Regions from separate parts of the Nonomuraea sp. NPDC050663 genome, predicted to be linked through region 2. Evidence: riboswitches for the same ligand, from Rfam matches in the RefSeq annotation. Region 2 holds a riboswitch; each other region holds the start of a gene.

The links. Region 2 has a riboswitch for cobalamin ahead of ACIBH1_RS07150 (ABC transporter substrate-binding protein). Riboswitches for the same ligand answer to the same signal wherever they lie in the genome.
Positions count from the first base shown of each region.
Region 1: linked by a shared signal. The riboswitch ahead of ACIBH1_RS21365 (ribonucleoside-diphosphate reductase subunit alpha) and the one ahead of ACIBH1_RS07150 (ABC transporter substrate-binding protein) in region 2 are both predicted to bind cobalamin.
Region 3: linked by a shared signal. The riboswitch ahead of ACIBH1_RS42955 (CbtB-domain containing protein) and the one ahead of ACIBH1_RS07150 (ABC transporter substrate-binding protein) in region 2 are both predicted to bind cobalamin.
Region 4: linked by a shared signal. The riboswitch ahead of ACIBH1_RS43090 (ABC transporter substrate-binding protein) and the one ahead of ACIBH1_RS07150 (ABC transporter substrate-binding protein) in region 2 are both predicted to bind cobalamin.

Region 1 is NZ_JBITGL010000006.1:232,236-239,989, forward strand. Features, by position in the region: gene ACIBH1_RS21365 (ribonucleoside-diphosphate reductase subunit alpha) at 1-1,635, opposite strand, end outside; cobalamin riboswitch at 1,714-1,923, opposite strand; gene ACIBH1_RS21370 (tripartite tricarboxylate transporter substrate-binding protein) at 1,947-2,891, opposite strand; gene ACIBH1_RS21375 (hemerythrin domain-containing protein) at 3,023-3,718, shown strand; gene ACIBH1_RS21380 (ArsR/SmtB family transcription factor) at 3,719-4,261, opposite strand; gene ACIBH1_RS21385 (alpha/beta hydrolase) at 4,344-5,726, shown strand; gene glmS (glutamine--fructose-6-phosphate transaminase (isomerizing)) at 5,713-7,533, opposite strand; gene ACIBH1_RS21395 (hypothetical protein) at 7,550-7,754, opposite strand, start outside.
Region 2 is NZ_JBITGL010000002.1:515,292-523,045, forward strand. Features, by position in the region: gene ACIBH1_RS07120 (TIGR03621 family F420-dependent LLM class oxidoreductase) at 1-36, opposite strand, end outside; gene ACIBH1_RS07125 (phytanoyl-CoA dioxygenase family protein) at 81-824, shown strand; gene ACIBH1_RS07130 (phosphotriesterase) at 809-1,753, shown strand; gene ACIBH1_RS07135 (cytochrome P450) at 1,743-2,921, shown strand; gene ACIBH1_RS07140 (hypothetical protein) at 2,918-3,571, opposite strand; gene ACIBH1_RS07145 (Gfo/Idh/MocA family protein) at 3,629-4,477, shown strand; cobalamin riboswitch at 4,480-4,600, shown strand; gene ACIBH1_RS07150 (ABC transporter substrate-binding protein) at 4,671-5,639, shown strand; gene ACIBH1_RS07155 (FecCD family ABC transporter permease) at 5,698-6,693, shown strand; gene ACIBH1_RS07160 (ABC transporter ATP-binding protein) at 6,690-7,463, shown strand; gene ACIBH1_RS07165 (adenosylcobinamide amidohydrolase) at 7,460-7,754, shown strand, end outside.
Region 3 is NZ_JBITGL010000022.1:111,077-118,830, forward strand. Features, by position in the region: partial or broken gene ACIBH1_RS42930 (IS3 family transposase) at 1-868, shown strand, start outside; gene ACIBH1_RS42935 (Scr1 family TA system antitoxin-like transcriptional regulator) at 1,678-1,980, opposite strand; gene ACIBH1_RS42940 (hypothetical protein) at 2,153-2,335, opposite strand; gene ACIBH1_RS42945 (hypothetical protein) at 2,399-2,962, opposite strand; gene ACIBH1_RS42950 (hypothetical protein) at 3,056-3,190, opposite strand; cobalamin riboswitch at 3,606-3,735, shown strand; gene ACIBH1_RS42955 (CbtB-domain containing protein) at 3,769-3,957, shown strand; gene ACIBH1_RS42960 (CbtA family protein) at 3,966-4,703, shown strand; gene ACIBH1_RS42965 (histidine phosphatase family protein) at 4,709-5,296, shown strand; gene ACIBH1_RS42970 (putative cobaltochelatase) at 5,293-7,389, shown strand; gene cobO (cob(I)yrinic acid a,c-diamide adenosyltransferase) at 7,391-7,754, shown strand, end outside.
Region 4 is NZ_JBITGL010000022.1:143,001-150,754, reverse strand. Features, by position in the region: gene ACIBH1_RS43120 (siderophore-interacting protein) at 1-335, opposite strand, end outside; gene ACIBH1_RS43115 (ABC transporter ATP-binding protein) at 332-1,189, opposite strand; gene ACIBH1_RS43110 (FecCD family ABC transporter permease) at 1,198-2,271, opposite strand; gene ACIBH1_RS43105 (FecCD family ABC transporter permease) at 2,268-3,293, opposite strand; gene ACIBH1_RS43100 (ABC transporter substrate-binding protein) at 3,314-4,423, opposite strand; gene ACIBH1_RS43095 (helix-turn-helix domain-containing protein) at 4,573-5,325, shown strand; cobalamin riboswitch at 5,355-5,554, shown strand; gene ACIBH1_RS43090 (ABC transporter substrate-binding protein) at 5,685-6,680, shown strand; gene ACIBH1_RS43085 (FecCD family ABC transporter permease) at 6,677-7,705, shown strand; gene ACIBH1_RS43080 (ABC transporter ATP-binding protein) at 7,702-7,754, shown strand, end outside.

The DNA of each region.
Region 1 (7,754 bases), on a different contig from region 2:
GATCATCAGCGAGTTGCGCAGACCCGTCTTGGCGATCTTGGAGCGCAGCGCGGCCCACGCGACGCTCGTCGCCGCGCCGTAGTGGTCGGGATGCAGCACGCCCCGGAAGGCCCGCGTGTCGCCGTACGAGGGGTGCCGCCCGCGCTCGACCGCGAGGTCGGCGGAGGTGTCGTAGGCGGCCAGCGCGATCTCCTCGGCGATCCGCGTGGACAGCTCCCTGGCCTGCGGGGAGTCGAAGGGCAGGCGCAGGGCGAAGAAGACGTCGGCCAGGCCCATCACGCCCAGCCCGATCGGCCGCCACTTCCGGTTGGCGCGCTCGGCCTCGGGCGTCGGGTAGAAGCCCAGGTCGATGGTCTTGTCGAGGAACCGTACGGCGGTGCGGACGGTCGCGCGCAGCCGCACGAAGTCGACGTCGCCGCCGGCCACGTGGGCGGCCAGGTTGATCGAGCCGAGGTTGCAGACGGCGGTCTCGGCGTCGCTGGTGACCTCGAGGATCTCGGTGCACAGGTTCGACAGGTGGATGACGTTCTCGGGCCGCGCGGTCTGGTTGGAGGTGCGGTTGGCGGCGTCCTTGAAGGTCATCCAGCCGTTGCCGGTCTGGGCCAGGGTGCGCATCATGCGGCCGTAGAGGGTGCGGGCCGGGATGGTCCTGGTGGCCAGGCCCTCGGCCTCGGCCCGGCGGTAGGCCTCGTCGAAGGCGTCGCCGTACAGGTCGGTCAGGTGCGGGACGGCCTTGGGGTCGAACAGCGACCAGTCGGCGTCGGCCTCGACCCTGCGCATGAACTCGTCGGGGATCCAGTTGGCCAGGTTGAGGTTGTGCGTGCGGCGGGCCTCCTCGCCGGTGTTGTCGCGCAGCTCCAGGAACTCCTCGATGTCGGCGTGCCAGGACTCGAGGTAGACGCAGGCGGCTCCCTTGCGGCGCCCGCCCTGGTTGACGGCGGCGACGCTGGAGTCGAGGGTGCGCAGCCAGGGCACGATGCCGTTGGAGTGGCCGTTGGTGCCGCGGATGAGCGAGCCGCGCGAGCGCACCCGGGTCCAGGCGATGCCGATGCCCCCGGCGTACTTCGACAGCCGCGCGACCTGGGCGTAGCGGTCGTAGATGCCCTCGAGCTCGTCGCGCGGCGAGTCGAGCAGGAAGCACGACGACAGCTGCGGACGCCTGGCGCCGGAGTTGAACAGCGTGGGCGACGACGGCAGGTAGGCCAGGCCGGACATGAGCCGGTAGAGCTCGGCGGCCTCCTCGACGCTGTCGGACAGGCCGCAGGCCACCCGCAGGAAGAAGTGCTGCGGGCGCTCCAGCACCGCGCGGGTGGCGGGGTGGCGCAGCAGGTAACGGTCGTAGACGGTGCGCAGGCCGAAGTACTCGAAGCGCCCGTCGGCGTCGTCGTCGACGAGGGCGTCCAGCGCGCCGGCGTGCGCCGCGACGAAGGCGGCCAGGGAGTCCTGGACGAGTCCTTCCGCGTGGGTGGCGGCGATCGACTCGGAGAACGACCGCACCCCGTGCGTGGCCGCCTCGTCGGCGATCTCCTCGGCCAGCAGGCGGGCGGCGATCCTGGAGTTGGCCGGGTCGGCGATCACCCGTGCCGCGGCTTCCTCGATGGCCAGCCGGCGGTCGGCGGAAACGATCTGTGTCACGCTCTCTCCTCGCGAGCTCTTCCCCGTATGAGGGCAGGCAGGCGAGCACGGAGCTCCCTGGAGCCGCCCTCGAGGCCCATGGATGGACACGTCGCTGGCAGGTCTTCGGACTCGTGGGCTCGTCAATGCTTCCTACTGGCCGTCGCTTCCCAGGCGCGTGATGCGCCCAGTGCTCGATGACGGCGGTCGTTCCCACTCACCGCTGCGGGGCAGTCCCCGATTCGCACGGGGTTCCCTTTTGCTCCGCCACCCTGGTGTGGGCGGCGAACCAGCAACGGGCAGGATCCTACATCTAGTGGCGCAGACCGCAACTACCCCCGGTATGTTGTGGCGGGCGTGTCGAGCAGTCCGAGATCGATGAGCACGTCCCTGGTACGGTCGACCTCCGAGGTCAGCCAGACGCGGAAGTCCTCGCCGCTGAGCGGCATCGGCGTCCAGCCCCGGCTGCGGCAGGCGTCGAGCCACTGGTCGGAGTAGGCGGCCTCGTCGCAGGCGGCCATCGCGGCCTGCCGGGCGGGGTCGGCCATGTCCTTCGGGCCGAAGGCGGCGCACCACTCGGCGAAGTCGACCCGGACGCCGCACTCCTTCAGTGTCGGCGCGTCGACCTCCGGGACCCGCTCGTCGGTCGAGACGGCGAGCACCCGGACGCGGCGCTGGGCGATGTGCGGCCGCCAGGCGTCGAGGGTTCCCGCGGCGGCGGCCGCGGCGCCGTTGAGCAGGGCCGGCACGGAGTCGGCGCTGGCGGCGTAGCCGGAGTAGTCGACCAGGCGCGAGTCGGCGCCCACACCGCGGGCGATCAGCCCGAACAGCACGTGGTCGGTCTCCCCCGTGGGGCCTCCGGCCAGGAAGGTGCGGGCGGGGTCGGCGACCAGTTGCGCGGCGAAGGCGTCGAAGTGGGTGTAGCGCGAACCCCCGGGGACCACGACGACGACGGGCTCGCCGGCCAGGCGGGCCAGCGGGGTGGCCACCTCCAGGATCGGGCGGCCGTGGTTGAGCTCGGCGGCGGCCAGGGCGGGCAGGCCGGTGACGGTGATCGTGGTGATCGGCCCGGTGGTGTCGCGTCCGGCGAGGGGGAAGCCCCGCTGCTCCAGCGCCCTGCCGTACGCCTGGGCCATCGGCGTCCACGGCGCGGCGGCGGCCACGACCGAGACGGGACCCAGCCGCGACGCCGTTCCCGGCCCGGAACCGCAGGCGGCCAGGGCGGCGGTGCTGGCGGCCACCCCCAGCCCGAGCGCGAAGAACTGCCGACGCCGCATGGACGCCCTCCCCCGACGATCTATCTGTTACCAGAGGTTATGCACAGATCACGGCGAGTTACACATCGGTCCGAGATGGCGACAAATCAGGATTGGAGTCACTTCCAAGTGGGGTGCCGCACCCTGACGGCATGACTCAACTGATGCTCCCCGGCCAGGCCGCCGCGCCCGCGGGGCCGGTCGACCTGAGCGCCATGTACCTGGTGCACCACGCCTTCCGCCGCGACCTGACCGCCTTCTGCGAGGCCGTCGCCCGCGTCCCGATCGCCGAGCGCGCCACCTGGCGGGCCCTGGCCCGGCGGTGGGACCGCTTCCACCTGATCCTGCACAAGCACCACACCGGCGAGGACAGCGCCCTGTGGCCGTTACTGCGCGAGCGGGCCGCGGGCGACGTGCTCGCGCTGGCCACCCTCGACGGCATGGAGAGCGAGCACGCCGAGATCGACCCGCTGCTGGTGGGCTGCGACGCCGGGTTCGGCCGGCTGGGCGAGCACGCCGACGAGGAGGCGCGCGACGCGCTCCTCGGACGCCTGCGCACGCTGGCCCAGCGCCTGCACCGGCACCTGGAGCACGAGGAGAGCGAGGCGATGGCCCTGGTGCAGCGCCTGCTGTCGCAGGCCGACTGGGAGCGGCTCGACAAGGAGTTCCAGTCCGCGTACGGCATGCGCGAGCTGCCGTTCATGGCCTCGTGGGCGCTGTACGGCCTGCGCGGCGAGCAACTGCGCGAGGTGCTCGCCAAGATCGACAGCAAGCCGCTGGAGCTGCTGTGGTCGTGGTGGTGGCGACGCTCGTTCGAGCGCGGCGAGAAGGAGGCCTTCGGGCGATGATCAGTCGTCGGCCGGGACGGTGAAGAAACGCAGCTGGACCGGCCTGGACCCCTCCGTGCGGCGCTCCTGGTAGGCACGCAGCAGCCGCATGTAGTCGTCGAAGAACTCGCGCACCTCGGCCTTGGTCAGCCAGGCGAGCCCGCGCGAGGCCAGCACCCAGTCGGGGTCGGCGGCGTAGGCGGCCGGCAGGCTGTCGAGCAGCTGCCGGTCCTCCTCCAGCGCCACGCGGTGGAAGGCCATGAGCGCGTCGCGGCCTTCCGGGGGGAGCTGGTCGGGCGTGGGCAGGCGGATGTCGCCGGGACCGCTCCTGCGCCACCAGCGCTCACGCCCCGCCGAACGTTCGGGGATCTCCTCGATGAAGCCGTACTTCTCCAGCTGGCGCAGGTGGTAGCTCGTCGTGCCGGTCTTGGCGCCGAGCAGGTCGCCGAGCGTCGTCGAGGTGGCGGGGCCGTGCACCTCGAGGTGGCGCAGCATCTGCTGGCGCATCGGATGGGCCAGGGCCTTGAGCCTGGCCGGGTCGTCGAGCATCCACGGCTCCTCCATGGGGATGACCTTACTCCTTCCGCCGAACGAATTCTGCAGACACTTGTTTGCAGAGAAGTCTCGGCAGAGTACCGTCGGCAATATGGTGAAATCTCTCCTCTTAGCGCTCGTCCTGAGCACGACGCCGCCTGCCGTACCGGCGGACCTGACCACGACGGAGGTCAGCTTCCCCGGCCACGGGATCACGCTGCACGGCACCGTCGTCTCCCCCGCCGAGGCCCCGCCCGGCCGTCCGGGCATCGTCCTGATCCACGGCTCGGGCAGCGGCAACAAGCGCACGACGCTCATGACCGAGGCGGTGGCCTTCGCCCGGCAGGGCCTGTCCGTCCTGGTCTACGACAAACGTTCGGCCGGCTACTCGCTCACCCGGCGCAGCTACCAGGAGCTGGCCACCGACGCGCTCGGCGCGGTGGGCGCCCTGCGCGGCCGGCCCGGCGTCGACCCCGGCAAGGTGGGCGTCCTGGGGATCAGCGAGGGCGGATGGGTCGCCCCGCTGGCCGCCTCCCGCTCGGAGCAGGTGGCGTTCGTGGTGACCGTGGGCGGCAACGCGATGGAGCCGCTGCGTCAGCAGAGCTGGGCCGTCGCCGACTCGCTGCGCCGGGCCGGGGTCTCCGGCTCGCTGCCCGGCCACGCCGTGCCCTCCTTCTACCGGCTGCTGGCCGACGGCGGCATGTTCGCCGAGGCCCACCACGACGCGGCGGGCGTGCTCGGCCGCGTGCGTCAGCCCGTACTGGGCGTCTGGGGCGACGGCGACCTGCTCACCCCGCCGCAGGAGACGCCGGGGCTGATGGCCCGCGCGCTCTCCCACGACCACTACACGCTGCGCTTCTTCGCAGGGGCCGAGCACGCCGCGCACGTCACCCACGACGGCGGCGTCACCCGCTCGGAGGAGCTGGCGCCCGGGTACGCCGAGAGCGTCGGCCGCTGGGTGGGCGAGGTCACGTCGGGACGGCTGCCCCGCGGGGAGCAGGTGGGCACGCTCCCCCGCCAGACGTCGCTGACGGTGCCGGTGCCGCCGATGGCCTGGTGGGAGTCGGCGGCGGCGCAGCTCGCGGCGCTCGCGCTGTTCGCGGTGATCCTCGCGGGCTACCCGCTCTGGGCACTGGCGCGCCGCGTGCGAAACCGGGGCGTCGGCGTGCGGGGAGCGGTCGTGCGGGGCGGCCGGGCGGCACGGGTGCTCGCCCTGCTGGCCCCGCTGACCGCCTTCGGCGCGCAGGCCTACCTGATGTACCTGGTGATCACCGGCGCCGAGCTGGCCACGCCGGGTCCGCTGCTGTTCGGCCGCCCGCTGCCGTGGCTGGGGCTGCAGCTGCTGGCGGTGGCGGCGCTGGTGGCCGCCGCGCTGACCGTGCCCGCCTGGCGGCGGGCCCGGGGCTCGGAGAGGGTACGGCTGGGCGTCCTGCTCACCGGTGGAGCGCTGTTCCTGCCGTGGGCCCTCTACTGGGGCCTGCTCACTCCACTGTGACGCTCTTGGCGAGGTTGCGAGGCTTGTCCACGTCACGCTCCAGCGCCACGGCCGCGTGATAGGCCAGAAGCTGCAGCGGGATGGTGAGCAGGATCGGGTCGAGCTCGATCTCGTTCTTGGGCACCACGATCACGTCGTCGGCCAGGTCAGCCTCGGGCTCGCGGTGACCGACCATGAGCACCTTGCCGCCGCGGGCGCGGATCTCGCCCAGGGTGGTGAGGTTCTTGTCGAGCAGCTCGTCGTCGGGGACGATCGCCACGGTCGGCAGCTCGGGGTTGATCAGCGCGAGGGGCCCGTGCTTGAGTTCGCTGGCCGGGTAGGCCTCGGCGTGGATGTAGGAGATCTCCTTGAGCTTCTGGGCGCCCTCGCGGGCCACCGGGTAGCCGCGCACCCGGCCGACGAACATCATCGACGGGTGGTGGGCGTACTTCTCCGCCAGCTCCTTGATCCTGTCGCCCTGCTTGAGGATCTCCTCGATCTGCTCGGGCAGCTTGCGCAAGCCCGCGCAGATGCGGCGGCCGTCGGCGGGCGACAGGTCGTGCACGCGGCCGAAGTGCAGCGCGATCAGCGCGAAGGCGACGGCGGTCGAGGTGAAGGCCTTGGTGCTGGCGACGGAGACCTCGGGGCCCGCGTGCAGGTAGACGCCGCCGTCGACCTCGCGGGCGATGGCGCTGCCGACCGCGTTGACGATGCCGATGACCCGGCCGCCCTTGCGCTTGAGCTCCTGCACGGCGGCCAGGGTGTCGTAGGTCTCGCCCGACTGGCTGATCGCGACGTAGAGGGTGTCGGGGTCGACGACGGGATTGCGGTAGCGGAACTCCGAGGCGGGCTCGGCGTCGGCGGGGATGCGGGCGAGCTCCTCGATGAGCTGGGCGCCGATCTGGCCGGAGTAGTAGGCGCTGCCACAGCCGATGATCTTCACGCGGCGGAAGGAGCGGGTCTCGCGCGGGTCCATGTTGAGCCCGCCCAGGTGGGAGACGTGGAAACGTTCGTCGATGCGGCCGCTCATGGTGCGCGCGACGGTCTCGGGCTGCTCGGAGATCTCCTTGAGCAGGTAGTGCTCGTAGCCGCCGGTGTCGTAGTGACCGGCGTCCCAGTCGACCGTCAGCGGCTCCTTGGCCGTCTCCAGTCCCTCGGAGGCGAAGGTGTGGAAGCCGTCGGCCTTCAGCACGGCCAGCTCGCCGTCCTCCAGGTGCACCACCTGGCGGGTGTAGCGGACCAGGGCGGCCACGTCGGAGGCGGCGAACATCTCCTTCTCGCCGATGCCCAGGACGATCGGGCTGCCGTTGCGGGCGACCACGACCTCGCCGGGGCGCTGGGAGTCGACGACGGCGATGCCGTAGGTGCCGACGACCCGCTTGAGCGCCAGCCGTACGGCCTCCTCCAGGGTGGAGGTCTCGTCGACGGTGGCGGCCAGGAGGTGGGCGAGCACCTCGGTGTCGGTCTCGGAGACGAAGACGACGCCGTCGGCCTGGAGCTTGTTGCGCAGCTCGGTGGCGTTCTCGATGATGCCGTTGTGCACCACGGCGATGCGCTCGTCGGACGAGAGGTGCGGGTGCGCGTTCACGTCGCTCGGCACGCCGTGCGTGGCCCAGCGGGTGTGGCCGATGCCGGTCTTGCCCTTGAAGCTGGCGGGCACGAGCTTGGCCAGGTCGGCGACCCGGCCCTTGGCCTTGCGGACCTTCAGGCCCTTGTTGGAGACCACGATCCCGGCCGAGTCATAGCCCCGGTACTCCAGGCGTTGCATGCCCTCCAGCAGGATGGGGGCGGCGTCCTTCGGTCCCACGTAGGCGACGATTCCGCACATTCCTTGAAATCTCCCTCTATCCGTAGACGATCCGGCGCAGCTGCCTGAGCGACAGCTCCGGGGCCGACACGCGGCGCGCCGGCAGTTCTGCGGCGATCCTGGGGAAGATCTCATCGTTGGTCAGGCCGCGGGCTTTCAGCTCGCGGTGCCGGCGGCGGACGAACTCCTCGGCGGGTTCTGAGAAGTACGCCAGCACATCGGCGACCACGCGCGCCGCCTCT
Region 2 (7,754 bases):
TGAACGCAGGACCGCCGCGAATCGGAAGCGCCGCATGCCCGGACTTTACCAAGCGCTTGCTACGCGCAACACTGGACGCCATGCGCGATGTCACCGACCACGAGGTCGCCGCCTTCAGGCGCGACGGCTGGGTGCACCTGCCCGGACTGGTCGAGGAGGTGGGCGAGCTGCGCGAACGCGCGATCGAACGGCTCCGTGCCCGCTCCACGGCCCACGTCACGCTGGTGGACGAGGCCTTCGGCCAGAGCCGCGACGTGGCGCTGGAGGAGCAGCGCTTCGCCGGGCTGATGACCTCCTTCGGCCCCAACGCCGTCCGGCTGCTGCGCGGCGTGGAGGCGGTGCGGGTCCAGGTCACCAACCTGCTCGTCAAGGAGCCGGGCGAACACGGCGCCACCGAGTTCCACCAGGACTTCCCGTGGATGCCGATGGACCGCTCGGCCATGCTCACCCTCTGGGTGGCGCTCGTGGACGTGCCGGCCGCGATGGGGTCGCTGCGCTTCTACACCGGCTCGCACGCCCACGGCCTGCTCGGGCGCAGCTTCGTGCGCGAAGGCGACGACCAGCTCACCGCCCACCCGTGGCTGCGGGACCTCGCCCTCTCGTCGCCGCTCGACCTGGCCGCGGGCGACGCCACCGTGCACCACAGCCTCACCGTGCACGGCGCCCCCGCCAACCGGGGCAGCGGGACCCGCCTGTCGTTCACCGCGACCTACTTCGACGCCGAGACCCTCTACACCGGCGCGCCGTACAAGCAGACCGACGAGCTGGAGCTCAAGGTCAACCAGCCCTTCGACCACCCGAGGTTCCCGTGCCTGAGACCGTGAGGGGCCCCGTCGCCGACCTCGGCGCCACGCTCATGCACGAGCACGTCTTCGGCCTCAGCCCCGAGATCCTGTGGAACTGGCCCGACATCCCCGAGCGGCGCGACGTACGGCAGGCCGCCGCCAAGCTCGACGCCCTCAAGGCGGAGGGCATCGACACCATCGTCGACCTGACCGTGGTCGGGCTGGGGCGCTACGTCCCCGCCGTGCAGGAGGTCGCCGCGCTCACCGAGGTCAACATCGTGGCCGCGACCGGCCTGTACACCTACGACGCGCTGCCCCCCTACTTCGGCAACCGCGGTCCAGGCTCGCTGTTCGGCGGCCCCGACCGGCTGGCGGAGTTCTTCGTGCGCGACATCGCCGAGGGCATCGGCCGCACCGGGGTCAAGGCGGCCATCCTCAAGTGCGCCACCGACAAGCCCGGCATGACGCGCGGCTGCGAGCGGGTCTTCCGCGCGGTGGCCGAGGCGCACCTGGAGACCGGGGCGCCGATCACCACCCACAGCAGCGAGCCGGGCGGCCTGGAGCAGCAGCGGCTGCTGGCCGAGTGCGGCGTCGACCTGGCGAACGTGGTGATCGGCCACGCGGGCGACTCCACGAACCTGGCCTACCTGGAGGAGCTGCTCGCGGCCGGCTCCTCGCTCGGCATGGACCGCTTCGGCATCGACACCTTCTGCTCCTTCGAGGACCGCGTGTCGACGCTGGTGACCCTGTGCGAGCGCGGCCACGCGGGACGCCTGGTGCTGGGCCACGACTCCTACTGCTTCAACGACCGCTTCGACGCCGACGTCGTGCGGCGGCGCCATCCGGACTACCACCTGCTGCACATCTCCCGCGACGTGCTCCCGGAGCTGCGCAAGCGCGGCGTCACGGAGGAGCAGATCACCCAGATGCTCGTCGACAACCCCCGGAGGATCCTCGGTGGACTTTGACGTCTCCTCGGACTGGCACGTCGCCGCGCCGTACGACTTCCTGCGCACGCTGCGCCACGAGCACCCGGTCTTCCGCAGCGAGCACCTGGGCGCCTACGTGCTGAGCCGCTACAGCGACGTGCGCGGCGCCTACGCCGATCCGCGCCGCTTCTCCTCCAAGGGCTCGCTGACGATCTCGCGCAGCCTCACCGAGGAGACCAAGGCCAGGCTGGGCGAGCACGGCTCGTTCCTGTCGAGCTTCGTCGCCAACGTCGACCCGCCCGACCACACCCGGCTGCGCCGTTCGGTCTCGCGCGCCTTCACCCCGCGCGCGGTCGCCAACCTGGAACGGCGGTTCCGCGAGCTCAACGAGCGGCTGCTCGACCGCGTCGCACCGCAGGGCAAGGCCGACTTCGTGACCGAGCTCGGACACGAGCCCTCGGTCAAGCTCACCGCCCGCTTCATCGGCGTGCCGGAGGAGGACGAGGCCTTCGTCCAGGCCAGGGTGAAGGACTGGTTCCAGCTGTTCCTGTCGCCGCAGCCGCCCGAGCGCCAGCTCGAACTCGCCGACGGCTTCCTGACCTACCTCGCCTACGTCGACCGCCTGGTCGCCGCCCGCCGCGACGACCCGCGCGACGACTTCGTCACCCTGATGACCGGCAGCGAGCTGTCGCACCGCGAGGTGGTGGAGCTGATCTCCACGATCCTGCTGGGCGGCAACGACACCGTCCCCAACCAGCTCGGCAACAGCGTGCTGCGGCTGCTGCGCGAGGGCGTCTGGCCGGTGCCGGGCGAGCGGCTGGCGGGAGCGGTCGAGGAGTGCATGCGCATCGACGGCGCCTCGCTCGGCTCCTTCCGCTACGCGACGGAGGACATCGAGCTGCACGGCGTCACGATCCCGCGTGGCTCGCTGGTGCTGCTGTCGACCGACTCGGCCGCCCACGACGAGACCGTCTTCCCCGAGCCGGGACGGTTCGTGATCGACCGGCCCAACGCCGACGCCCACCTGGTCTTCGGCTACGGCATCCACTTCTGCGTGGGCGCCGCGCTCGGCCGCCTGCAACTGCGCACCGCCCTGGAGGTGCTCGGCGACCGGCTGCCCGGTCTGAGACTGGTCGAGCAGCCGGTCGTCTACCGCACCTCCCTCGTCGGGCGGGCGCTCGCCGCCCTGCCGGTGGAGTGGGCCTAACGCTTGAGCAGTCCCAGGGAGACGCCGCCCATGCCGGCCGCCAGCGCGGCCCAGGCGATCGCGGCGAACACGTTGCCGAGCCCGGCGAACCAGGCGACGGGGACCAGGAAGGGCGCCACGATCAGCGTGATCGCCGCCCAGGCGGGACCCGTCCTGCCGAGCAGTACGGCCACACCGAGGATCACCAGGCCGAGCAGCCCGGCGAACCACACCAGGCCCAGGGGCGAGGTGGGCAGGTCGTTCATCTCGGCGTTGTAGAGCCGGGTCGCGGTCGTCACGTCCAGCCCCGCCTTGCTGGCCGCGTAGAGGGTGTCGTCGGTGTTGCCCGACAGCGGGAGCGCCAGGGAGAAGGCCATGATCATGCCGACCAGCCCGAGCGCCGGCCTGCCCGCGCGCGCCACGCGGGCGACCCCGAAGAGCGCGGGAACGGTCAGGACCATCGCCAGGGCGCTGATCCACGACTGCATGGGGTAGGAGCCGAGGTTGTCGTAGAAGTTCTGGACGTACGGCTGCCCCTCCTCGGTCACCCCGGGCGGGGCGGTGACCAGGAGCAGCACGAACAGCAGCGGCATCAGGAACGCCGAGGCGACCATGGCGTAGCGGGCGAAGGTGTCGGCGCCCGACCTGGACGTGGTGTCGAGACTCGTCATGGCATCAAGGTCACTCGGTCGGGGGCCGCGGACATGAGTACGCCATACTCAAAACTCGTGGAGCCAGTATCTGTGGGTTTGGTGGGGGCGGGTCCGTGGGCTGAGCTCGCGCACGCGCCGATGTTGAAGGCCGGTCCGCACACCCGCCTGGCGGGCGTGTGGGCGCGCAGGCCCGAGGTGGCCGCGCGGCTGGGCGTGCCGGTCTACGAGCGGATCGAGGAGCTGTTCGAGGTCTGCGAGGCGGTCGCGTTCTGCGTGCCGCCCGGCGTGCAGGCGGAGCTGGCGGAGCGGGCGGCCAGGGCGGGCAAGGCCCTGCTGCTGGAGAAGCCGCTGGCCGACTCGCTGGAGAACGCCGAGCGGCTGGCCGGGGTGATCGCCGAGACGGGCGTCGCCTCGCAGATGATCCTCACCATGCGCTACGCGCGGGCGACCAGGGAGTTCCTGGCCGCCTGCCGGTCCATCGAGCCGCTCGGCGGCCAGGCGATCAGCGTCTCCGGCGCCCTGCTCGGCGGCGACTTCGCCACCCCGTGGCGGCTGGAGCGCGGCGCGATCCTCGACGTGGCGCCGCACGTGGTCGACCTCATGGACGCCGCGCTCGGCACGATCACCTCGGTGCGCGCTCACGGCGACCCGCTGCGCTGGGTGGGCCTGCTGCTGGAGCACGAGTCCGGCGCGGTCTCCGAGGTGTCGTTGTGCCAGGCGTCCAAGGCGGAGACGCAACGATTCGTCATCGTCGGCCGCGAAGGACTGGTCACCCTCGGGCACTCCGACGACGACCCGCTCGACGTCGTCGCCGAGGAGTTCGCCCAGACCGTGCGGCAGGGCGGCGGCCACGAGCTCGACGCCCGGCGCGGTCTGCACCTGCAGCGCATCCTCGCCGACGCCGAGAGGCAGCTCTTGACGTAAGACCACTTCGGAGAATTGATAGCGTTTGTCTGACGCGCAGAGCTGCAGCGAAGTCCGGTGCGAATCCGGCGCTGTCCCGCAACTGTCATAGCCAGGTCGCCTGCCTCCGCGCTGACGTCATCAACCCTCGTGGAAAAGGGTGATCCGTCGCTTCAACGCGGGTCTCTCGGTTCCAGCAGTGAAAGGACTACTCGTGAGACCCGTAGGAAAGGTCTTCGCGGGCCTGATGCTGGGTGCCCTCGCTCTGGCCGGTTGCGGCCAGAACAGCGCGAGCGCGCCCAGCCCGTCGGCCTCCGCCGCCACTTCCGCCCCGGCCCCCGCCCCCTCCAGCGAGGCCCCGGCCGCCGCCTTCCCCGTGACGGTCGAGGCGGGCAACGGCTCGGTCTCCATCGCCAAGAAGCCCGAGCGGATCGTCTCGCTGTCGCCCACCGCGACCGAGACCCTCTTCGCCATCGGCGCGGGCGCCCAGGTCGTCGCCGCCGACGACCAGTCGAACTTCCCCGCCGAGGCACCCAAGACCGCGCTGTCGGGCTACAAGCCGAACGTCGAGGCGATCGTCGCGCACAAGCCCGACCTCGTCGTCGTCGCCAACGACACCGACAAGATCGTCGCCGAGCTGGGCAAGCTCAACGTGCCCGTGCTGCTGGAGCCGGCCGCCATGAAACTGGAGGAGGCCTACGACGAGATCCTCGACCTCGGCGCCGCCACCGGCAACGGCGACCAGGCGGAGGAGCTCGTCAACACCATGAAGAGCCAGCTCACCGAGCTCGCCCAGGCCGCGCAGAAGGACAAGAAGCTCACCTACTACCACGAGCTCGACCAGACCCCCTACGCCGCGACGTCGACCACCTTCATCGGCCAGATCTACTCCCTGTTCGGCCTGGAGAACATCGCCGACAAGGCGCCCGACGCCGCGGGCGGCTACCCCAAGCTGTCGGCCGAGTTCGTCGCCCAGGCCGACCCGCAGCTGATCTTCCTGGCCGACGTCAAGTGCTGCCAGCAGAGCAAGGAGACCCTGGCCAAGCGGCCCGGCTGGTCGAAGCTGTCGGCGATCAAGAACGACCAGGTGATCCAGCTCGACGACGACATCGCCTCCCGCTGGGGCCCGCGCATCGTCGACCTGGCCAAGAACATCGCCGACGCGGTGGGGAAGGCCGCCTGATGCTCGCGGCCGACCGGCCCCGCCAGCGGGAGCCGCGGTGAGCCGGGTCCGGCCGCTGATGGCGGCCGGGGCCGTCGTGGTCCTGGCCGCCTCGATGATCGCCGGGCTGCTCGGAGGCGCGGCGGACATCTCCCCCTGGCAGGTGGTCCTGCAATGCCTGGACTGGCTGCCCTTCGTCGACGTCGACTCCGGCCTGGCCCCGGTCGAGCAGGGCCTGCTGTGGGAGCTGCGGCTGCCCAGGGTGCTCATCGCCGCCGCCGTCGGCGGCCTGCTGGCGATCGCGGGAGCCGGCTACCAGGGCGTCTTCCGCAACCCGCTCGCCGACCCCTACCTGCTGGGCGCGGCGGCCGGGGCCGGGCTGACCGTCACCCTCGTCATCGTCGCCTTCCCCGGCGCGCCCCTGTCGATCCCGGTGGCGGCCTTCGCCGGCGCCATCGGCGGCGTCATGCTCGCCTACGCGCTCGGCAACACCGCCGGGCGGTCCGGCGGCACCGCCACCCTGGTGCTGGCCGGAGTCGCGGTCACCTCGTTCCTGACCGCCATCCAGACCTTCGTCCAGCAGCTGAAGGTCGAGGAGCTGCAGCGCATCTACGCGTGGATCATGGGCGATCTCGGCGGCGGCTGGGACCAGCTGGCCCTCGTCCTGCCGTACGCCCTGGTCTCGGCGGTCGTGATGCTGCTGCACGGCCGCATGCTCGACGTGCTGTCGGTGGGCGAGGAGGAGGCCGTCAGCCTCGGCGTGCGCGCCTCGCGGGTGCGGCTGGTGGTGCTGCTGGCCGCCTCGCTGGCCACCGCCGCCGCGGTCGCGGTGAGCGGGCTGATCGGCTTCGTCGGCATCGTCATCCCGCACGCGGTGCGCCGCGTGTTCGGGGGCAGCTACCGCGTCGTGCTCCCGATGTCGCTCATCGTCGGCGCCGCCTTCCTGGTGGTCGCCGACCTGTTCGCGCGGACCGTCATGGCGCCCGCCGAGCTGCCCATCGGCGTCGTCACCATGTTCGTGGGAGCGCCCTTCTTCGTCGCCGTGCTCCGTACGACCAGGAAGGTGTCGGTGTGATCTCCGTCCAGGGGCTGTCGGTGACGCTCGGGTCCCGCGAGGTCCTGCACGACGTGCGGGCCGACGTGGCGCGCGGGGAGTGGCTGGCGGTCATCGGGCCCAACGGCGCGGGCAAGTCCACGCTGCTGCGGGCGATCATGGGCCTGGTACGGCACGGCGGCACCGTCACGCTCGACGGCCTGGAGACTGAGACGATCAAGCCGCGCCGCCGGGCCAGGCTCATCGCCTACGCGCCCCAGTCGCCGCTGCTGCCGCCCGACATGACCGTCTTCGACTACGCCCTGCTGGGCCGCACGCCGTACATCCCCTATCTCGGGCGGGAGAGCCGCCACGACCGCGAGGTCACCGGCTCGGTGCTGGAGCGCCTGGACCTGACCGAGCTGGCCGCCCGGCCGCTGGCGCACCTGTCGGGCGGCGAGCGCCAGCGGGTGGTGCTGGCCAGGGCGCTGGCCCAGCAGGCGCCGATCCTGCTGCTCGACGAGCCGACCACCGCTCTCGACCTGGGACACCAGCAGCAGGTGCTGGAGCTGGTCGACCGGCTGCGGCTGGCCGACGGGCTGACCGTGCTCACCACGCTGCACGACCTCAGCGTGGCCGCGCAGTACGCCGACTCGCTGCTGCTGGTCGCCTCCGGGCGCGCGGCCGCCTCTGGACGGCCCGCCCAGGTGCTCACCGAGGCGCTGGTCTCGCGGCACTTCGGCGCCCATGTGAAGATCGAGCCGGGCCCCGACGGGCGGCCCGTCGTCCACCTGGTCAGGGGAGGACCGTGAACCTGTCGTACCGCGACGAGGACGGCGCCGAGCTCGGCGCGCTGCTGTGGGAGCTGGAGCCGGGCTGGCGGGCGATCTCGTCGGCCATGGTCGGCGGCGGCATCGGGCCGGTGTCGTGGGTGCTGAACGCCCAGGTCGTCGCCGGTTACTCGCGCATGGACCCGGTCGACCACCTGCTGTCGCTCGCGCCCGGCGGGCCGGGCGTCGGCATGATGACCGCCGCGTACGTCTCGCGCTACGTGGCGGTCGACGACGAGGACGTCTCCGTCGTGGCCACGGTCGGGCTGCGGG
Region 3 (7,754 bases), on a different contig from region 2:
TGTGCTGACCAAGCACGGCCTTGCCATCTCGCCCAGCACCTACTACGCCGCCAAGAACAGGCGGCCATCGGCTCGAGCGCTCCGCGACGCCGAGCTGGACGAGCACATCCGGCGCATCCACACCACCAACTACGGCGTATACGGCGCCCGCAAAGTCTGGCGGCAGCTGCTCCGCGAGGGCCACCAGGTCGCCCGATGCACGGTCGAGCGGCGGATGCGTGCCCTGGGCCTGCAAGGAGTCCGCCGCGGCAAGAAGATCCGCACCACCACGGCCGATCCCGGCCATCAGAGGGCAGGCGATTTGGTCAGGCGTGACTTCACCGCGCCCCGGCCGGACACGGTCTGGGTCGCTGACTTCACCTACGTGGCCGCCTGGTGCGGGATCGTCTACGTCGCCTTCGTCGTCGATGTCTACTCCAGGGCGATCGTCGGCTGGGCGGCCGCGCTGTCCAAGCGCGCCGGCCTGGTGCTGGACGCCCTGGACATGGCGTTGTGGAGGCGTGACCGGGCCGGACGCCCCGCCGGGCCCGGCCTGGTTCATCACTCGGACGCCGGCAGCCAATACACCTGTTTCCGCTTCACCGCCCACCTGATGACCGCGGGCATCGACGCCTCCATCGGCACGGTCGGGGACGCGCTGGACCATGCGCTGATGGAATCGCAGATCGGCCTGTTCAAGACCGAGCTGATCAAACCCTGCGAGCCCTGGCGCAGCCTGGCCGAAGTGGAACTGGCCACCGCCGAATGGGTCGAGTGGTTCAACACGACCTGCCTGCGCTCCTCGATCGGCGATATCCCACCGGTGGAGTACGAAGCCTTCTACTACGCTCAACACCAGCCCAACGAGACCGTTGGAATCAACCCCTGAGCTCTCCATCAAAGCCGGGGCGCTTCATCCCCCTCGCCACGGAGGCCGTTGACGCCTGCTTGTTCACAACCATCTGCCGTTCGACGTGACCGGCGACCGTTGACGGTTGCCGCCTGGGCCAGTTGTCATCCGCGCTCCAGGTCACTATCCGTAACCAGCCTCCGCGCCGGCGAGCAATCGGTGCAGACAAATGAACTCAACCCGCACCCTTGCGGATCACTGGCGCGAGGTGGCTCGCGCGCCCCGCCGTGTGGCCGCTCTCCAGTTGTTCGGCGGCGCGTGCGGGGAGATCTCCAGAGTAAGGGGTTCGGTGACGGAATGGGGGCTCTGAGCAGCAGGCCCTTTATGGCTGTCTAGTTCGGGAGAATGCCTGTCGCATCAGCAGTCAGTCGATGCCGGTGGCGGCGATCAGAAGTGGTGTGAATGCAGTGTTGCGTGCCCAATCCCAGGGCGCTTGGGCCGCAGCAGAGGCTGTGGCCCGCTGCGTTCGCGTGGGCGGGATCTCTGGTATTCATCGTGCCATCACTCAGAGGCCTGGGGCGAAGGGCGAGGGCTCGGCCCAATAGGCAGAGCCTCCACCCTCTGGAGTGCTATTTCCAGCCCGATACGAGCGTCAGCTAGCTATTTCTCAAGCTGAGGCGTACTCTCCCGTATTGCGTCGGGAGGTGCCGTCTGCGTTATGTCCTCAAACTCAACGAATTCTATTGTGAGTTCGCCTGGTTTGAGGACTATCTTCCTGACCATGCGTCCTCGCATAGTTTTCAATGCGAACCCTAGGAGGATGATGAGTGCCAGGAGCGGCACTCCTCCTACGGTGAGGGCGTGCCACCAATCGACCACCATGCGCGTTTCCTGTCAAGAGAAGGCCATGCGCTGTGAGCGCCGCTTGCGATCTTCTGCTGGATCAGCTTGCGAGAGTCGTCCTCCGACAGAGCGGTGGCTCTGAGGTGCTCGAAGGCGAATTCGTAGTCGGCGACCAGCTCGAGATCCTCGACGATGCGGGCTCCGTAGAGCGACTCCAAGTACACAGCATCGTCGAGATCCTGGAACTTCACATGGACGAAGACGCCCGTGTTGATCGGATGCCTGCCGTCCAAGGGGAGGACTCGCACGCTCACATGCTGGAGCAGAGACTGCTCAAGCAGGCGCTACTGGCGGTCCATCCGGGCTTCGACCTGTGAGCGGATGCCGCTCTGGGTGATGCGGGCGACACCACGGGCGGCCACGATGACCTCACGGGCGCAAGTCCTCGGGTTGCAGAAGCCCCGGCATGAGCTGGGGTTCTCAGCCTCGATGCTCGATGGCTTCCGCCTCCAGCCCCAGCAGCGTTATGTACTCCTGAGGCAGGGCGTCTTCGTCATCTTCCCACCACCCGCGCTGGTCGGCGTCGTGGAGCAGACCGATAAGTTCGTCGAGCTTGTCTGCGTCGAGCTCGAAGAGCGCGGCCAGCGCCTCGATGTCGCCCACGCCCGGCATGGTCTTGGACGATTCGAGGCGGCTCATCTTGCGGGTTCCGGTGCCTGCCGCCCATCATGGGCAGAGCCCGGTTCGCTGCAAGGATGAGCTGATCAGCTCCCATGCCCGAGACAGTGGCTCCTCGGACAACACGTCTGCGGGCAGCAGCGGCCCGCCGATCTCCGGTTCCAAGACGAGCCGGATGAGGTCATGAAGCCGACCCGGGTCCGGATCGCCGACGATGCCGGCAGCCGCGGATCGGCGTCGAGGATGCGTTGATGATCGGCCGGAGGAGTGAACGCGGGGCAGTCGCCTCAGCTGGCGAGGTGCGATGGAGCCGAGCGTGAGGCTGAGATGCTCCTGCCCCCACCAGTGCCGGTCGAGCCGGATGCCGGATCTGCTCTCAGCAGCGGCGAAGGCTGACGACTGCCACGTCATCAGCCGCCGATCCCCGCGCGCGACCGGCAGCTGATCCAGCCACGCGTATTCCGTCTCCGGCGTCATCGTCGCCGGGGCCATGGGGTCGAACAAGGCGATCAGTGATCTGCCTGCGGCGTAGCCCATCATGGTCTGCGCGTTGATCGTCCAGTACAGCGCGAGTGCTTGGCCGGTGGCGGAGAGTTGGACCAGCCGAATCATCGCCCTGCTGCAAACCGGCTCGACCACGACGAGCCAGCCGTCATGGTGGCCGACCAGGGCACCGGCGTTCGATTCCGGATGTTCGACGTCACTTCAGCGGGCGGAAAGGACCCACTCGGGGTTGGCCACTAAGGCCGAGCAGAGCTCGTCCATGTCCATCCCGCTCACCCAGGTGACCGCTCCCTGATGGGGTATGAAATCGTCGGCGTAGGGATCCACCTGGTTCATCCTGCTCTCCCAGGGGCGGAGGTGATCACGACATTCCGCCGATGTGAGCCGCTTCGTCGGCTCACGGTTCCGAGAACGCAACACGCCGACAATCACGCCGGACCGACCGAGTACGCCTGGTTGCCGATATGCCGCGATCCACCCTGGCGGCCCGGCCATGGATCCGTCGATATGCCGATCTAGCCCAGCATGGGGGTAAGTCCCTGGATCGGGGGGAGGTGCACCACCGTGCCTGATGCGCCGCTCGCGTCGACCGTTCGGCCCGGATCGGGGTCTGGCGGGGGCTGGTGCGAGCGGATGGAGTGAGCAAGCGGCCCGGCGCCGTGTCCCTCCGCGACGGCTCGGGCGCGCCCACGAGGAGCACACTCCCGAGGATCGGCGCTCTCTTCTATGAGGCGGTAGTTGACGCTAAAGGGTTGGAAGGATACATTCCGGTAGATTTCACAGCAGTTCAGGGGAAATCCGGTGAGATGCCGGTGCGGACGCGCCACTGTATCCAGGACTCAGATCCTGGGAGCCAGGTCGCCTGAACGGCCGTGACCTCATTGCACGGGACGCGATATCCCTGAGGAGGCACGATGAGCGGACTGTCCGCTCCCACCACTATTCCCTTGCCACGCCTGCGTGTCTGGCTGCTGGCCGTACCCGTACTGCTGCTGATCGCCTACCTGGTCCTGATGGACAACGGGGCGGTCTCGCAGACCGGTGCCCTCCTCCACGAACTCATGCACGACGGGCGTCATCTGCTCGGCGTGCCGTGCCACTAGGAGCGGGCGTGATTCGGACCCTTGTGGTCAGGGGGCTGCTGCTTGGCCTCCTGGCCGGACTCGTCGCGGGCGGATTCGCCTTCTTCGTCGGTGAGCCGCGGATCGACAGTGCGATCGCGCTGGAGGAGGCGGCCGCCGCGGCGGCGCCTGCGGAACCCGAGCCTGCCGGGCACAGCCATGACGTGGAGATCAGCCGTCCGGTGCAGAAGGCCGGGTTGTTCCTGGCCACCGGACTGTACGGCCTGGCAGTGGGTGGAGTGTGCGCCCTGGTGATCGCGGGATTGCGCGGTCGTGTCGGGCCGAGGAACGAGGGCGGGCTGGCGCTGGCCGTCGCCGGGACGGCGTTCGTGGCCGTCATTCTTGTTCCCTTCCTGAAATATCCGGCCAACCCACCTGCCGTCGGTGACCCGGAGACGATCAACAGCCGCACGGTCCTGTATGTGGTGATGCTTCTGGTCGGCCTGGCCGCGACCGCCGTCGCGGTCGCCGTCTCGCGCAGGATCGCCGCCGGATCCTGGCAGCGCTGGATCGGCGCGGTGGCCGCCTTCCTGGTGCCGGTGATCGCCGCGTGGGTGCTGCTGCCGACGATCAACGAGGTACCCGACGGCTTCCCCGCCACGTTGTTGTGGGAGTTCCGGGTGGCCTCGCTGGGCACGCAGCTGGTGTTCTGGGCGGCGTTCGGCGTGCTGTTCGGGTGGGTCTCCGAGCGGGCATCCCGGCGTGCTGACGCCCTGGTCGCCGCCTGAGCGGCATGTTGCTCGTCCGGCATGCCGCGACTCCTGGCATGCGCGCTGCGTGCTTTCCCGCCGACGAGGACGCGGACCGGGCCTCGCTGGCCACGGCCGCGTCCCTGTCGGCGCGTATCGGGAAGGCGTCGTCCTTGTCGACGCGTATCAGGGAGGCGGGGTTCGCCTGGGTGTCGCCCGCCCCGGCCGCCGCGCAGACCGCGATGGCGCTGGGGTGGGAGGCTCGCCCGGTCGCGGCTCTGGCCGAGGCCGACCATGGGCGCTGGCGCGGCCTGCCGTACACGCAGGTCGCCGAAGACGAGCCTGAGGCGCTGGCCGCGTGGCTCGCCGATCCGGAGGCCGCGCCCCACGGTGGTGAAAGCCTGGCGGCGCTCGCCACGCGCGTCGCGGGGTGGATGGAGTCCGTGCGCGACGAGCCCGAGATCGTGGCGGTCTGCGACGCCGGTGCGATCAGAGCCGCCCTCGGTCACGCGCTCGGGCTCGGCCCGGCGCGGGCCGCCCTGTTCGATCTCGCGCCGCTGTCCACCACGCGGCTCGCGCCCGGTCGTGGCGGATGGCGCGTCGCCCATGTCAACCGGAAGGCCACGTCTTGACGATCACCTACCCGTTCAGCGCCGTCGTCGGACTCGACGACCTCAAGCTCGCGCTGCTGCTCAACGCAGTGTCGCCGCGCGTGGGAGGGGTGCTGGTGCGCGGCGAGAAGGGCACCGCCAAGTCCACGATCGTCCGCGCCCTGGCCGGCCAGCTGCCTGCTGTGCGGGTCGTGGCGGGCTGCCGCTTCGCCTGCGACCCGGCGGCGCCGGATCCCGGGTGCCCCGACGGCCCGCACGAGCCGGGCGAGCAGCGGTCTGTACGGCCGGCGGCGCTGGTCGAGCTGCCGGTGGGCGCCTCGGAGGACCGGCTGGCCGGTTCCCTGGACGTCGAGCGTGCGCTCACCGAGGGGGTGAAAGCCTTCGAGCCTGGCCTGCTGGCCGCCGCGCACCGGGGCGTGCTCTACGTCGACGAGGTCAACCTGCTCCACGACCATCTCGTCGACCTGCTGCTCGACGCGGCTGCCCTGGGCACCTGCTACGTCGAGCGGGAGTCGGTCTCGGTACGGCACGCGGCCCGTTTCCTGCTGGTCGGCACCATGAATCCGGAGGAGGGGGAGCTGCGGCCACAGCTTCTGGACCGTTTCGGCCTGACCGTCGAGGTGCGGGCCTCGCGCGACCCCGGGGAACGGGCGGAGGTGATCCGCCGCAGGCTGGCCTTCGACGCCGATCCCGACGCCTTCGCCGCCCGCTGGACCGGCGCCGAGTCGAAGCTGGCCGAGCGCATCGCCCTGGCTCGGGCGAGGCTGGCGGACGTGCGGTTGCCCGATGCGCGGCTGCGCCAGATCTCGACGGTCTGCGCGGCGTTCGAGGTCGATGGGCTGCGGGCGGACCTGGTGACCGCCCATGCCGCCATCGCGCACGCGGCCTGGCACGGGCGCGATCGGGTGACGACCGAGGACGTGCGGGCGACCGCCCGCCTGGCCCTGCCGCACCGCCGGCGGCGCGACCCCTTCGACGCGCCGGGGCTGGATGAGGAGCTGCTGGACCGGCTGCTGGCGGAGACCTCGGGAGACGACGACCCGCCGGACGGAGGCCCGGACGGCGGCACAGACGGAGGCACAGACAGCGGCCCGGACAGCGGCACAGACGGCCCGCCGGGACCCGACGGGCCTGACCACGACACACCGCCCGACCAGGACCGGAACGGGCCGCAGAACCGGGACGGGTCACAGGACCAGGAGAGGGCCTCGGGCGAGCACCGGCCCGGCCCGGACGGCGCCGATGGCACACAAGCCGATGGCACCCAAAAGGCCACAGACCCGGCCTCCGGAACAGCCGAACCCGGGCCTGAGTCCGGCACCGCGCAGGTGGCCGCGGTGGCGGCGCCGTACCGGGTGCCGCTGCTCGAGGTGCCCGGTGTAGGCGAGGGTGCGGCGGGGCGGCGTTCCCGCTCGCGGACGCCGCGCGGCCGGGCCACCGGCTCCCGCCACCCGGACGGCCGGGTTCGTGACCTGCACCTGGTCGCCACACTGCTGGCCGCCGCCCCCCACCAGCGGCAGCGCGGCAGGACCGGAGACGGGCTGCGGCTGCGGCAGGAGGACCTGCGCGAGACCGTCCGCGAAGGGCGGGAGGGCAACCTCGTGCTCTTCGTCGTCGACGCGAGCGGCTCGATGGCGGCCCGCAAACGCATGACGGCGGTCAAGACAGCCGTGCTGAGCCTGCTGCTCGACGCCTACCAGCGCCGGGACAAGGTCGGCCTGGTCACCTTCCGCGGCCACGCCGCGACCGTGGCGCTGCCGCCGACCTCCTCGGTCGAGGCGGGAGCGGCACGGCTGCGTTCGTTGCCGACCGGTGGGCGCACCCCGCTGGCAGCCGGACTGGTCACCGCCGCCGAGGTGCTGCGCGTGGAGCGGCTGCGCGACCCGGCCAGGCGTCCGCTGGTGGTGCTGGTGACCGACGGCCGGGTCACGGCGGGCGGTGACGTCGACCGGGCCGCCGGGTTGCTGCGCGGCACCGCCTGCGTGGTGGTCGACTGCGAGAGCGGCCCGGTACGGCTCGGCCTGGCCGTACGGCTGGCCGCGAGGCTGGGGGCTCCGCTGATGCCGCTCGAGGACCTGGGCTCTGCCGTACGCGACTATCGGAAGGCGGGCTGAGATGCCGCAGGGCAAGCCGGAGCAGGTCCCCGACGACGGGCTGACCACCAGGCAGCGCCGTACGAGACCGTTGTTGATGGTGCACACCGGCCCGGGCAAGGGCAAGTCGACGGCCGCCTTCGGGATGGCCCTGCGCGCCTGGAACCAGGGCTGGCCGATCGGCGTGTTCCAGTTCGTCAAGTCGGCCAAGTGGCGCATCGGCGAGGAACGGGCGCTGAAGGTGCTGGGCGAGAGCGGCGAGGGCGGGCCGGTGACCTGGCACAAGATGGGCGAGGGCTGGTCATGGATCCAGCGCCCCGGCAGCGAGGAGGACCACGCGCGTGACGCCCGCGAGGGCTGGGAGCAGATCAAGCGCGACCTGGCCG
Region 4 (7,754 bases), on a different contig from region 2:
TCGGGGTCCCAGGCGCGCACGGTGTAGTCGCGGTGGATCGCCTTGCCGGCGCCTCCTTCGTTGATCCAGCGTCCGTCGGGCTGCTCGCGCGGAGACACCAGCTCGCCGGTCCTGGGGTTGGGGAAGAACACCCGGACGTGGTCGGGGGCGAAGTTCGCGATCGGGAACCCATCGGCGAGATCGTCGCCCACGAGCACGATGCGCCGGTAGCGCGGCGTGATGTCCTCGGCGCGTGCCACCCGCAGATCCCGGCGGACGAGCCGATCCATGTAGTTGAACTGAAGCTCTCCGGTCCGGTTCGGGCCGCTGAACCTCGGGAGGTCGTCGCGATTCATCGGGTGTTCTCCTGTGGGTCGTGCGGCTCCACCGGGTGGAGCGCCGCCTTGCGGGGATCGAGGGGCGTGACGCTGGGGGTGCCGGTGACCGGGTCGGGCGCCACGAGGGCCCGCAGGCCGAACACGGCTTCGACGAGCTCGTCGGTGACGATGTCGTACGGGGCCCCGGTGGTGACGATCCGCCCGTCGCGCATGACGATCAGGTGGTCGGCGTAGCGGGCGGCCTGGTTGAGGTCGTGCAGCACGCAGACGATGGTCTTGCCCTGGTCGTGGAAGGTGCGCAGCAGCTCCATCAGCTCGTACTGATGGGCGATGTCCAGGAATGTGGTGGGCTCGTCGAGCAGCATGATCGGGGTGTTCTGGGCCAGCAACATCGCCACCCACACCCGCTGCCGCTGTCCGCCCGACAGCTCGTCCACCAGCCGCCCCGACAGCTCGGTCAGGCGGGTGGCCGCCAGCGCCGCCACCACGGCGTCCTCGTCGGAGGAGCGCCACTGGTGGATCAGGTTCTGGTACGGCGCGCGGCCCCGGGCCACGAGGTCGGCCACCCGGATGCCGTCCGGGGCGAGCGAGGTCTGGGGCAGCAGCCCGACCCGGCGGGCGACCTCTTTGGACTTGTAGGCGCCGATCGCCTTGCCGTCGAGCAGCACCGTCCCGCTGCTGGGGGTGAGGACCCGGGCGAGCGCGCGCAGCAGAGTGGACTTGCCGCAGCCGTTGGGACCGATGATCGCGGTGAACGAACCGTCCGGGATCACCACCGACAGCCGCTCCGAGATAGTGCGCCCGTCGTAGCCGATCGTGGCGTCATCGATGACGACACGGGGATGGCCGGCCGTACTGGATGTGTCGGTCATGTCGTCCTTCATAGGGTGACCCCGTATCGTCGGCGGGCTTCACCTATCAGCAGCCAGATCAGGTAGCCGCCGCCCAGGCAGATCGTGATCAGCCCGACCGGCACCGGCCGGTACGCCTGGGCGATGAGCAGGGAGAGCAGGTGGGCCCCGGCCATCAGGGTGGCGCCCATCGCGGCCGCGGCGAGCAGGCTCACCCCCGGTGAGCGGGTCAGCCGCCGGGCGAGCTGCGGCGCCGTCAGGGAGATGAAGGTGATCGGCCCGGCGGCGGCGGTGACCACCGCGACCGTCGCGACTCCGGTCACGATCAGCCCCAGCCGGGCGGGACCCGGGCGGGTACCCAGCGTGACCGCGGCGTCGTCGCCGAGCTCCAGCCTGCGCATCGCGGGGGCGAGCAGCGTCGCCGAGACCACGATCACGGCCGCGAGCAGCAGGGACGGGATCAGCGGAGTCCAGGTGATGCGGGCGATGGAGCCCGCACTCCAGTACCCCACGGACATCGCGTCCTCGAGCTCGGCGCGGGAGATGAGGTAGGCGTTCAGCGAGCCGAGCATGGCCGAGACACCGAGGCCGACGATGATCAGGCGGAAGCCCCGGATGCCGCTCCGGTAGGACAGGACGTAGACCACGAACGCGGTCGCCATTCCCCCGGCGATCGCCGCGCCCGCGATGGACCAGTGGCTTCTCGTCTCGGCCACGAGGATGGCGACCACGACCGCGGTGTACGCGCCGGAGTCGAACCCGATCACGTCGGGGGCGCCCAGCGGGTTGCGGGTCAGCGATTGGAAGATCGCACCGCCGATGCCGAGCAACATCCCGAAGACGACGGTGGCGATCGCGACCGGCAGCCGCCACTCGACGACGATGGTCCGCTCGAAGCCGTGCTCGCCGCCGATGAGCGTGGCGAACACCTGCTGGATGGTCAGCGGGTAGTCGCCGTGGGTGAGAGCGACGGTGGTCAGTCCCCCGGCGGTCAGGAAAAGCACGACCGAGACCGTCAGCAGCCGGACGCCCACTCTGCCGGAGAACAACCGGTGCCGCACGGTCCTGGACCGGTATCCGAAGGTGACACTCTCCCTGCTCACAGGCCGCTCGCCAGCCGCCGCCGCACCAGCGCGATCAGCACCGGAGCCCCGATCACCGCGGTCACGATGCCCACCTCGATCTCCCCCGGGCGAGCGATCACCCGTCCGGTGACGTCGGCCGCCAGCATCAGGGCCGGCGCGGCCAGGGCGGAGTACAGGATGATCCATCGCTGGTCCGGTCCGGTGAACCAGCGGACGATGTGCGGCACCATCAGCCCGACGAAGCCGATTCCGCCGGTCAGGGCCGTCCCACCCCCGGCCAGCAGGGTGACCGCCACGATGCCCAGAACCCGGGTGCGGCCGACCTTGGTGCCGAGCGAGGCCGCCAGGTCGTCGCCGAGCGCGATGGAGTTCAGCGACCCAGCGATCATGATCGCGACCAGCAGGCCGGCCAGGAGAAACGGCAGGACGACGAGTGTCTCGTCCAGGCCGGTGCGCGCGATCGAGCCGAGCTCCCAGTTGCGCAGCGCCCGGAAGGTCTCCTCGTCGATCAGTCTCAGGAAGGTGGCGACGCCGTGCAGCACCGCGCTCAACGCCACCCCGGCCAGCACGAGCATCTCCGGCGAGACAGACGAGCGCCCGCCGGAGCCGATCAGGTAGACCAGGACCGTCGCCACCCCCGCGCCGAGCAGGGCGAACCAGATGTAGCCGCTGACGCTGGTAAGGCCGAAGAACCCGACGCCGAGGGTGATGGCGAATCCGGCCCCGGCGTTGACGCCCAGGATCTCGGGGTCGGCCAGCGGGTTACGGGACAACGCCTGGATGAGCGCGCCCGCCACCCCGAACGCCGCACCGACGAGCATCCCGAGCAGGGTACGGGGAAGCCGGACGGTCCACACGATGTGGGACGCCTCTGTGCCGTCCCGGAGCCACAACACCTCCCACGCCCTCACGGGCGACAGCGGGTTGGCGCCGAACGACACGCTGAACAGCGCGGTGATCCCGAGGGCGGTCAGGATGACCAGCAGCCCCGCCGTGCGCCGGCCGTACAACGAGGTCGTGTACGGGGCAGTGGCAGTCAAGGACATCTGTGGCGATCTGGTCAGGAGAGCTTGGCGCCGGCCAGCCACTGGTCGGCCACCGCCTTGACGGCCCAGGGCAGGCTGGTCGCGCTGGCGCCCGCCCGCAGCACCCAGGTCGCGTTGTCCACCTGCTGCCCGGCGGAGTTCACGAGCTTGGTCGAGTCGTCCTTCACCAGGGTCAGGGGGACGTACCGGCTCTCGGTCACCGCCTTGACGGCCTTGAAGAGGGGCTTGGCCTCACGCGCCTTGCGGACCTCGTCGCTGACATAGGTGACCACCAGGATGTCGGCGTCCAGCAGGCCGAGGTTCTCGTCGGAGACGACGTCCTCGTCGACGAACTTCTTCGCGTGGGGATTCGGGGTGAAACCCAGCTTGGACATGACGTCTTCGGTGAAGGTGCCGGCGATGGTGTAGTAAGACAGGCCGTACTGGGGACCGTAGTCGTTGGCGATGGTGATGGTCTTGCCGGCGAACTCCGGGTGAGCTCCGGCGACCTCGGTGATCGTCTGCTCGGCGGCCGTGACCAGCTTGTCGGCAGCAGCACCGAGGTCCAGGGTCTGGCCGACCAGACGCTGCAGGTCCTGCCAGGAGATCTCGCTCTCCTCCCTGGTGTCGAGCACCGGGGCGATGGCGGTCAGCTTCTCGAAGTCGGGCTTACCCTCAAGGGCTCCGACGGCGACGATCAGATCGGGCTTCGCCGCCGCTATGCCCTCGAAGTTGATCGGATCCCTCCGGGTGGCGGTGTCGACCTTCTCGACCTTCCGCAGCCATGCCTGGTCCCGCCAGGGGGCGGCAGGCTCGTCGGTGAGGGTGTAGACCGGGGTCACGCCGAGCGCCTGGAGGGCGTCCGTGTTGGGATTCAGGCCGACGACGGCGATCCGCTCGGGGCGCTGCTGGAGGGTGGTCTCTCCCGCCCAGGTCGTCAGAGTCACCGGGTAGGTCGTGGTTCCCTCGGCTGCCGGGAGCAGTCCCACCGGCTGGCTGGTCGCCGTCGGGCTGATGGCCGGCTCGGCGGGCTTCGCCGTACCCCCGCCGGTCGAGGCACAACCGGTGAGCGTGAGGGTCGCCGCCAGCGCGATGGAGGAGGTCAGGCGCCATCGCGTGGTGCGACGGAGCGTGTAGCTGATCATGGGGGCCTCTCGGTCATCCGGCTGTGCCGTCTGGAGTTCACATAAGCGGCATCCGCCCGGGTAAGGTTAGGCGAACCTAACTTCTTGCGGTGCACCGATTCCGACAGACGTCACGCAGAATGCGACATATCCGGACTGAGGGCGGCGACATGTCCCAGCGCACTTACGGCGACGCCCCTTGGCGCATCTGGATGCCCGCGGTCACCATCCCCGAGCAGTACGAGGACGAGTTGCACGTCCTGCTGTGGCAGGTCTGCGGCGATGCCGACCTCATCGTCGGAGGCAGGGCGCGCACGCTGACGGCCGGGCACGCGCTGTGGGTGCCGGTCGGTGTCCCGCACGAGTTCACCGTGCAGGCCAACTCGGTGACCATGCCGCTGTTCTTCGATGCCGCCGACACCGCCACCACGCTGACCGAGTCCACCATGGTGACCGTCGACCGCGACCTGCAGACGCTCATGCTGGCGTATACGGTGTCATGGAACACGATCATCAAACCGACGCCGAACCTGGCCCGGCAGATCCTCGCACTGATCGAGGAGAGCCCGGTCCTGTCCGCCGTGCTGCCGATGCCGGCCAGCGAACCCGCCCGGACCATCGCCGAGACGCTGCGCTTCAACCCCGGCGACATCCGTGGCGTGGACAAGCTAGCCGAGTCGGTCCACACCTCGGTGCGCACCGTTGAACGCACGTTCCAGGCCGAGACCGGCATGACGCTGCGGCAGTGGCGGATCCGCAACCGGATGGAGGCCGCCGCCATCCTGCTGCGCTCGAACGCGGCCCCCGACGCGGTCGCGCACCGGGTCGGCTACACGAACGCGAATGCCTTCCGGCGCGTGTTCAAGAGCCACTTCGGCATCTCACCCACCGAGTACCTCGATCGCTACCGAACTCAGCGGTGACCGGCCCGAAACAGGTGTGCGAGGCCCGCGTTCAGGTGCAGGGCCAGAGTTGTGTGATGATGTCGGCAAAGGCGAGCGCGGACTGAGGAAGCCGGTGTGAATCCGGCGCGGTCCCGCCACTGTGATCGGCGAGCGGATCCCCACCACGCCACTGCCCCCCAGGGGTGGGAAGGCGGGGACGAGCAGCGACCCGAGAGCCAGGAGACTCACGCGGTCGCCTCCTCGATGAACTGGGGCGGATTTCCCCGGAGAGGAGCGGGCTCTCGTGTCTGCCGTGCCGTCGGCCGCGCCGCGAGAACCTTCGGCGTTCCCTCTTTCCGATCCGCCCCGTCGTGCAGATTCCCCGAGAGGAACCCTTCATGACGGGCAGACGTCCGACGTCCTTCCTGCTCGCCCTCCTGGTTTCCGGCGTGCTGGCCGCCTGCGGCGGCGCTCCGGCTGAGCAAGCGCCCACGGCCGCCCCGGCCGCCGCCGCTCCGGCGGGCTTTCCCCTCACGCTCGACAACTGCGGCGTGAAGACCACCTTCGAGCAGCCGCCCAAGCGGGCGATCTCGATGAACCAGCACGCCACCGAGGTGATGCTGGCGCTCGGCCTGGAGAAGTCGATGATCGGCACCGCCTATCTCGACGACAAGGTGCTGCCGGACTACCAGGCCGCCTACGACTCGCTCAAGGTCGTCTCCAAGGAGTACCCCTCCTACGAGGCGCTCCTGGCCGAGGAGCCCGACTTCGTCTACGGCGGCTTCAAGAGCACCTTCGACGAGAAGGAGGGCCGCAGCCGCGACGCCCTGCAGAAGGCCGGGATCACCACCTACCTCAACGTCGAGGAGTGCGCCGAGGGCGCGGTCTCGATGGACCTGATGGACACAGAGATCCGCAACGTCGCCAAGATCTTCGGCGTCTCCGACCGTGCCGAGCCGCTCCTCACCAAGCTCCACGCGACGCTCGACGGGGTGAAGGCCAAACTGGGCGACACCCAGCCGGTCAAGCTGTTCGTCTACGACAGCGGCGACAAGACCGCCTTCACCGCCGGAGGCAGGGGCGTCGGCAACGAGATCATGAAGCTGGCCGGCGCGCAGAACATCTTCGGCGACCTCGACAAGGTCTGGGGCGACGTCTCCTTCGAGCAGGTGGCCGAGCGGGCGCCCGACTGGATCGTCATCTACGACTACGGCAGCCAGCCGGTGGCCGACAAGCAGAAGTTCCTGCTGGCCAGCCCGGCTCTCAAGGACGTTCCCGCGATCAAGAACAAGCGCTTCGCGGTGCTGCCGCTGTCGTCGGTGGTGCTCGGAGTGCGCGCTCCGGCCGCCGTCGAGGCACTGGCCAAGCAGGTGCATGCCGAGAAGTTCCAGTGAGCCGACCCGGCCTGCCGTACCCGGTCGTGATCGTCGTGCTGGTCGCGCTGCTCGGTGTGGCGGCCACGGCGGCGATCGCGGCCGGGTCGGTCACCCTCCCGGCGGGCCAGGTGTGGGGGATCCTGCTCCATCGCATCCATCCGGCGCTGGCCGAACCGAGCTGGGCCGCCGTGCGCGAGACCATCGTCATGGATGTACGGCTCCCGCGGGTGCTGCTGGCGGCGGTGATCGGGGCGGGGTTGTCGGTGTGCGGCATGGCACTGCAGGCGCTGGTGCGCAACCCCCTGGCCGACCCGATGCTGCTGGGCGTCTCCTCCGGAGCGAGCGTCGGCGCGGTCACCGTGGTGGTGTTCAGCCTGACCACCTTCGGCGCGCTCTCGCTGCCGATCGCGGCGTTCATCGGGGCGCTGGCCGCGCTGGTGGCCGTCTACTTCCTGGCCCGCTCCGGCGGGCGGATGACGACGGTGCGGCTGGTGCTGGCCGGGGTGGCGATGGCCGAGGTGCTGTCGGCGGTGGCCAGCTTCCTGGTGGTCACCTCCAACGACCCGCACAAGACCCAGTCGGCCCTGCGCTGGATGCTCGGCGGCCTGGCCGGGACGACCTGGACGATGGTGTGGATCCCGGCGGCGGCCGTTTTGGCGGGCACGGTCGTGCTGCTCGGGGTGTCGAGGCCGCTGAACCTGCTGCTGGCCGGCGAGGAGGCGGCCTCATCCCTCGGGCTGGACGTGCACCGATTCAGGGCGGCGTTGTTCGTGCTGGTCGCCATGATGATCGGCACGATCGTGGCGGTCAGCGGCGCCATCGGGTTCGTCGGGCTGATCATGCCGCACGTCGTGCGGCTGATCATCGGCGCCGACCACCGCCGCGCCCTGCCAGCCACCGCGCTGCTCGGCGCGGCCTTCCTGATCACGGCGGACCTCGTGTCGCGCACGCTGATCGCGCCGGAGGAGATCCCGGTGGGGATCATCACGGCGCTGGTCGGCGGGCCGTTCTTCCTGTGGCTGATGCGGAGGCGCTCGAAGTGAAGCTGACCGTGGAGAACGTGTCGGTGCGGATCGGCGGCCGGGACCTGGT